2 regions of the Arthrobacter sp. 05T410 genome follow, and region 1 is predicted to be linked to the other one. Evidence: riboswitches for the same ligand, from Rfam matches in the RefSeq annotation. Region 1 holds a riboswitch; the other holds the start of a gene.

The links. A riboswitch is a leader RNA that binds a small molecule or an ion and turns the genes downstream of it on or off. The one in region 1 is predicted to bind glycine.
Region 2: linked by a shared signal. The riboswitch ahead of gcvP (aminomethyl-transferring glycine dehydrogenase) and the one ahead of gcvP (aminomethyl-transferring glycine dehydrogenase) in region 1 are both predicted to bind glycine.

The regions. Positions count from the first base shown of each region.
Region 1 covers NZ_JBFTLP010000016.1:3,985-7,383, forward strand. Annotated here, with positions in the region: gene gcvP (aminomethyl-transferring glycine dehydrogenase) at 1-1,853, opposite strand, end outside; glycine riboswitch at 1,893-2,007, opposite strand; glycine riboswitch at 2,009-2,107, opposite strand; gene AC1DFR_RS16730 (TetR/AcrR family transcriptional regulator) at 2,376-2,915, opposite strand; gene AC1DFR_RS16735 (MFS transporter) at 2,983-3,399, shown strand, end outside.
Region 2 covers NZ_JBFTLP010000030.1:33,618-37,016, forward strand. Annotated here, with positions in the region: partial or broken gene AC1DFR_RS21005 (protein kinase family protein) at 1-146, opposite strand, end outside; gene AC1DFR_RS21010 (hypothetical protein) at 157-1,116, opposite strand; glycine riboswitch at 1,421-1,518, shown strand; glycine riboswitch at 1,520-1,627, shown strand; gene gcvP (aminomethyl-transferring glycine dehydrogenase) at 1,680-3,399, shown strand, end outside.

The sequences.
Region 1 (3,399 bases):
ACGACCTTCATGCCGGCCAACACGGCCGAGGCCGCGTTCGTGCCGTGCGCGGAGGCCGGGATCAGGCAGATGTTGCGCTGGGCATCACCGCGGGAGAGGTGGTAGCCGCGGATCGCCAGCAGCCCGGCGAGCTCGCCCTGGGAACCGGCGTTGGGCTGGATCGAGACCTGGTCGTAGCCGGTGATCTCGGTCAACTGGCCTTCGAGGTCCTCGATCAGTTCACGCCAGCCGGCGGTCTGGGATTCCGGGGCGAACGGGTGGATGGAGGCGAACTCGGGCCACGAGATGGCCTCCATCTCGGCGGTGGCGTTCAGCTTCATGGTGCAGGAGCCCAGCGGGATCATGGTCCGGTCCAGGGCAAGGTCGCGGTCCGAGAGGCGGCGGATGTAGCGCAGCAGCTGGGTCTCGGAACGGTGCGTGTTGAACACCGGGTGCTGCAGGTAGTCGGAGGTGCGCTCGACGGCGGGGTCCAGGCCGAACGCAGTGTCCGTGCCTGCAGCCGCGGCAGTCACGGACGCGCCGAATGCGGCAATGACGTCGGCGACGACGGCCACCGTCGTGGCCTCGTCGGCGGAGATGCCGACGGTGTCGGCGTCGATGGCGCGCAGGTTGACGCCCTTGGCGTCGGCTGCCGCGATGATCTCAGCTGCCCGGCCCGGCACGGAGACGGTGATGGTGTCGAAGAAAGAGGTGTGCAGCACGTCCAGACCGGCGGCCTTCAGGGAGGCGGCGATGGTCTTCGCGTGGACGTGTACCGCCTGGGCGATTGCCTTCAGCCCGTCCGGGCCGTGGTAGACGGCGTAGAAGGAAGCCACGATGGCCAGCAGGGCCTGGGCGGTGCAGATGTTGGAGGTGGCCTTCTCGCGGCGGATATGCTGCTCGCGGGTCTGCAGGGCCAGGCGGTAGGCGGGAACGCCGGCGTTGTCCTTGGAGACACCCACGAGGCGGCCGGGCATGGAGCGCTCGAGCCCCTTCTGGACGGCCATGTAGGCGGCGTGCGGTCCGCCGAAGAACAGCGGCACGCCGAAGCGCTGGGCGGATCCGACGGCGATGTCAGCGCCCTGCTCGCCCGGGGACGTGATCAGGGTCAGGGAGAGGAGATCTGCCGCGACGGTGACGAGGGCGCCGCGTTCCTTGGCGTCGGCGATCACGGCGGTGTGGTCGAACACGCGGCCGGAGACGCCCGGCTGCTGCAGGACGACGCCGTTGATGACCCCGTCGGGCAGGCCCTTGGAGAGGTCGGCGACCTCGACCTCGAAGCCGAGGGCCTCGGCACGGCCCTTGACGATCGCGATGGTCTGGGGAAGGCAGTCGGCGTCGAGGACGGTCTTGCCGTCGTGCGCCGTCTTGTTCTTATTCGCGCGGCGCATCATCAGCACGGCCTCGGCCACGGCGGTGGCTTCATCCAGCAGGGAGGCGTTGGCGATCGGCAGGCCGACGAGGTCCTGGACCATGGTCTGGAAGTTCAGCAGCGCCTCAAGCCGGCCCTGCGAGATCTCCGGCTGGTAGGGCGTGTACGCGGTGTACCAGGCCGGGGCTTCGAGGATGTTGCGGCGGATCACCGGCGGGGTGAGCGTGTCGTAGTAGCCCTGCCCGATCATCTGCACGGCGGTCTTGTTCTTCGACGCCAGCTTGCGCAGCTCGGCGAGGACTTCGACCTCGCTCAGGGCCGCGGCGAGCGCGAGGTCGGCGTCCTGGCGGATGTCCTTCGGAACGGCGGTGTCCACCAGGGCGTCGACGGTGTCGTAGCCGACAGCCTTCAGCATGGCGTCGACGTCGGCCTGGCGGCGCGCGCCGATATGCCGGTCAACGAAGGACGTGGAGGCTGGGGTAACAGTCACAAGGAACTCCATAACTCAGGCGGCGCAGGGTACGCCACATTGATTCGGGTTCCTCCCCGCTCTGTATTGGACCTGAGAGTTTCCGCGCAGCCCGCGTTTCAGGGCTCCGCTTGCACCGTCGGTGAGCACAGCATGTCCGGGACACGCCTGCTACTTTCCAGAGATGCCTTGCCGCGGCGGTACATGGGCCTGAGAGATTCCTGGGGAGGGTTTGCTCCTACGGCGCCTGCTTGTACCTACTTGCAGGACTCTCCCGCCGCAGATCAAAGGCGTATTTAATTAGGCGTTCAATCGGGGGTGACTACAGTCACAGCTCTCATTGTCCTATGCCGGGCGCGCGTCCGCAAACTCCCTCCCGGCGGCGGACCCAGGTTACGGGCCACGAGCCACCCGGTGGCGAATCCGGCGGCGCGAATTCGCCGGAAACGCCCGGAGTCGCCGCAACTTTCCGGCGTACTCGAACGCTTCCGGCGAATTCGGCGGGGAGTAGGGGGTCGGCGGGGAGTAGGGGGTCGGAGGGGGTGGGTGTGGGCTTCAGCCGCGCAGGCGCTCGACGGCGGCCAGGAGGCTCTGGACGTCCGCCTCGACTTCCGGCGGCGGCCCGCCGGGACCCCGCGCCAGCATGGCGTTGAAGTACAGCCCGTCCCCCATGCACAGGACGGCCTTCGCCATGGCGGGCCCGACGTCGGCCGCCAGCAGTTCCAGCCAGCTCGCCTGGCCGGCGGCGAAGCGGCGGAGCGTTTCCCCGTGCGCCACCTCGGCGAGCCGCGTGGCCGCCACGAAGACCCGGTCCATGGGCGTGTCCGCCCACACCGAGGACTTGATGAAGTACGCCGCCGCCCCTTCCGGGGCTGCCGCCATGGCCGCAACATCGGCAGCCAGGAGCCGGTCCAGCCGTTCCAGCAGGACCGCGATCATGGCCTCTTTGGTCGGAAAATGGTAGAGCAGGCCGCCCTTGGAGACGCCGGCCCGGCGCGCGACGGCGTCCAGCGTCGCGGCGCGTTCACCGACTTCGATGAGCAGGGATTCGAAGGCATCGAGGACGGCCTCGCGGGCGACGGGTTTCCTGGGCATGCCTCCCATCATGCCTGTCCGCGCGCGCATTTCTTAACTGTACCGTCCAGACGGTACAGTTATCCTTATGAGCATTCCATCGATCACCGTAGCCACCAGCACTCCTGCGGCCACCGGGCCCCGGGCACCGTGGCGTGACTGGGTGGCGCTGGCCCTGCTGATGTTCCCCGTCCTGCTCGTGGCCGTGGACAACACCGCGCTCACGTTCGCCCTGCCGGCCATCGCCAGCAGCCTGACCGCCTCCGGCGTCGAACTGCTCTGGATCGTCGATGCCTATCCCCTGGTCCTGGCCGGACTCCTGGTCGCGATGGGTTCCCTGGGCGACAGGATCGGCCGGCGCCGGCTGCTGTTCGTGGGCAGCGCGGGCTTTGCCGCGGTGTCGGCCGTGACGGCGTTCGCGCCGAGTGCGGAATGGCTGATCGCCGGCCGCGCCGGGCTTGGCCTTTTCGGCGCCATGCTGATGCCGTCCACGCTGTCGCTGATC
Region 2 (3,399 bases), on a different contig from region 1:
TAGTCGAACAGGGTCATTCGCGCCAGGTCGCGGTGGGTCTCTGGGGCGTCCTCGAACAGCGTGAAGTAGTGCTCGCGGAAGTCGCACTCGATGAACCACTGCAGCGACCCGACCCCCAGCGGGGCTTCCTCGCGGATCACGGTCGGCGCCCCGATTTTACGTGGACGGGAAGGTGGGCGCGTCCGGTCGCCGGCGAGCGGCAATGGATTTGGCACCCAGCCCCGCCGATGCGATGACCAGGGCCAGCAAGATTTTGGGAGCTGCTCCGCCCTCGGGTCCAAGTGTTGCCGCCAAGATTTGCCGACTCATCAACAGCATCTCCTGCAGATCGCCAGCCAGTACACGGGTTCCCAGGACGTAGTCGACGGAGATGAACAGGGCGGGAACCACCCACAACAGGGCAAGATTCACGACCCACACCGCGGTCCGCCGCGCAGGACGAAGGCCGCACCATGCCAGGGCGCATCCAACGAGGATGGCGGGAATCCAGTGAGCGATTGACGGCACTGCGACGGGGACGTTGATGTGCCCAACAAAGCCGACAACCCACTCCACCGTCCACGACGCGAACGGCACCGCCATGAGTCCGGCGCCCAATGCCGTCAGGCTCCGTGACCTTGAGCAGAGCATCAGGTGCGCCACGAGGGCCGCAGCGAGCGAGGCGGTCACGCCCGCGAGTAACCCGGCGAAGTAGAGGCTCGCCGTTGTTCCGCCCGTCAAGCCGCCGTCGAGCACTGTAAAGGACTGGGCGGCCGCCGTGAACTGAACCACAAGAACGCCGGCTGCCGCGCACCACGCCACCAGCCGCCGTCGGGCAGGAGACCAGATGCGCACCGCGAGTCCGGCCGCTGCACCTCCTACGGTGAGGAGGGCCACGATCGTGGTGAGTTCGTACTGGCTTAGCGGCAGTAACGACACAGGCATCTGGTCTGGAATGACCTCTGCGCCCCACAAGTTCTGCAACGGGAGCTGTGCGCCGGATACCAGCCAAGGGCCCAAGCCGAGCAATCCTGCCAGGATCCCGATCAGCCACCCCCAAGCGGCATCCCCGGCGGGAGTCCGGCTTGGTGGTCGGCTGGGAGCTGCCTGTTCCGTCGCTTGATCCGGAAGGCTCACGGAGGCTCCTTGCATATGGGCGCTCTGGGAGGGGCGCGCACGAGAAAGTAAGGTATCCCGTCCAGAATAATGCACCGAATGGATTAACCTCCTGGGTCCGATCCACGAGGTGGACGACGACCTCTGGGACCGCGTGTTCCGGATCAACGTCACGGCCCTCATGCGCCTCACCCACGCAAGCGGACGACGGCGAAGAGCTCCCGCCGTCGTCCGAGGGAACAGCGACTCAATTGAAATAAATTTTGCATCCTGCCCGGGAACCGGATAAATTGTGAGCTGTGTCACCGACCAGTGGCACAGCTTATGATCTGCGGCGGGAGAGTCCTGCCGGTACGTTCAGCAGGCGCCGTAGGAGCAAATCCTCCCCAGGAATCTCTCAGGCCCACGTACCGCCGCGGCAAGGCAACTCTGGAAAGCAGTCCGGGCAATCGGGCTCACCGACGGTGCAAGTGGCGCGCTGCTATCAGCAGGGCAAAACGGAAACTCTCAGGTCCAATACAGAGCGGGGAGGAACCCGAATCATCGTGGCGTCTTGATGCCACCTGAATTATGGAGTTCCTCTCATGACGGTTCAATCGTCCCCGTCCACCTTCGCAGACCGCCACATCGGCGCCCGCCGCCAGGCCGACATCGACACCATGCTCAAGGCCGTCGGCTACGACAGCGTTGATGGCCTCGTTGACAACGCGGTCCCCGATTCCATCCGCCAGGAAAAGCCCCTCACCCTGGACAGCGCCCTCAGCGAAGTCCAGGTGCTGGCCGAACTGCGCAAGCTCGCCTCCAAGAACAAGACGGCCGTGCAGATGATCGGCCAGGGCTACTACGACACCGTCACCCCGCCGGTGATCCGCCGCAACATCCTCGAAGCCCCCGCCTGGTACACCGCCTACACCCCGTACCAGCCGGAAATCTCCCAGGGACGCCTCGAGGCGCTGCTGAACTTCCAGACCATGGTCCAGGACCTCACCGCACTCCCGGTCGCCAATGCGTCCCTCCTGGACGAGGCCACCGCGGTTGCCGAGGCCGTGCTTCTCATGCGCCGCGCCAACAAAAACAAGTCCGCTGCCGGGGCCAAGACCGTCCTCGACGCCGACTGCCTCCCGCAGACCATTGCCATCGTCAGGGGCCGAGCGGAGGCGCTGGGCTTCGAGGTGCAGGTCGCTGACCTCTCCGCCGGTCTGCCCGACGGCGACATCAACGGTCTCGTCCTCCAGCAGCCGGGCGTCTCCGGCCGGGTGTGGGACCAGTCCGGCGTGATCGCGGAGGCCAAAGAACGCGGCGCACTGGTCACCGTGGCGGCGGATCTGCTTGCCCTGACCCTGATCACCCCTCCGGGCGAGCAGGGGGCGGACATCGCCGTCGGCTCCACCCAGCGCCTGGGCGTGCCGCTGTTCTTCGGCGGCCCGCACGCCGCGTACATGGCGGTGCGCGAGGGCATGGAACGCACGCTCCCCGGCCGCATCGTCGGCGTCTCCAAAGACAACGCCGGCGTCCCGGCGTACCGCCTGGCCCTGCAGACCCGCGAGCAGCACATCCGCCGCGAGAAGGCCACGTCCAACATCTGCACCGCGCAGGCACTGCTGGCCATCGTGTCCTCGTTCTACGCCGTCTACCACGGCCCGGACGGACTGAAGGCGATCGCCGAGACCGTCCACAACAACACCCGCGCCCTCGCCGCCACGCTGAAGATCGCCGGCCGGGAACTGGCGAGCGAGTCCTTCTTCGACACCCTCACGGTCCGCGTCCCCGGCAAGGCCGCCAAGGTCATCGCCGCCGCCGAGGCCCGGGGCATCAACCTGCGGCTCATCGACGCGGACACAGTTAGCGTGTCCGTCGATGAAACCACGACGCCGGAGGTCCTCTCCGCGGTCGTCGTCGCCTTTGGCGCCGGTCCGGTGGTGGAGGCCAAGGGCTTCGAGCTGCCCGGGAGGGTGCTGCGCACCTCCGACTTCCTGCAGCATCCGGTCTTCAACACGCACCGCTCCGAAACCCAGCTGCTGCGCTACATCCGCAAGCTCTCGGACCGCGACCTCGCCCTGGACCGCACCATGATCCCGCTGGGCTCCTGCACCATGAAGCTGAACGCCACGGCCGAGATGGAAGCGATCTCCTGGCCAGAGTTCGCCTCCATCCACCCTTTCGCGCCGGACTCCCAGACCGAGGGCTGGCGGGAACTCGTCAGCGGCCTCGAAGCTGACCTCGCCGAAATCACGGGCTATGACCAGGTCTCCATCCAGCCGAACGCCGGCTCCCAGGGCGAGCTCGCCGGCCTGCTGGCCATCC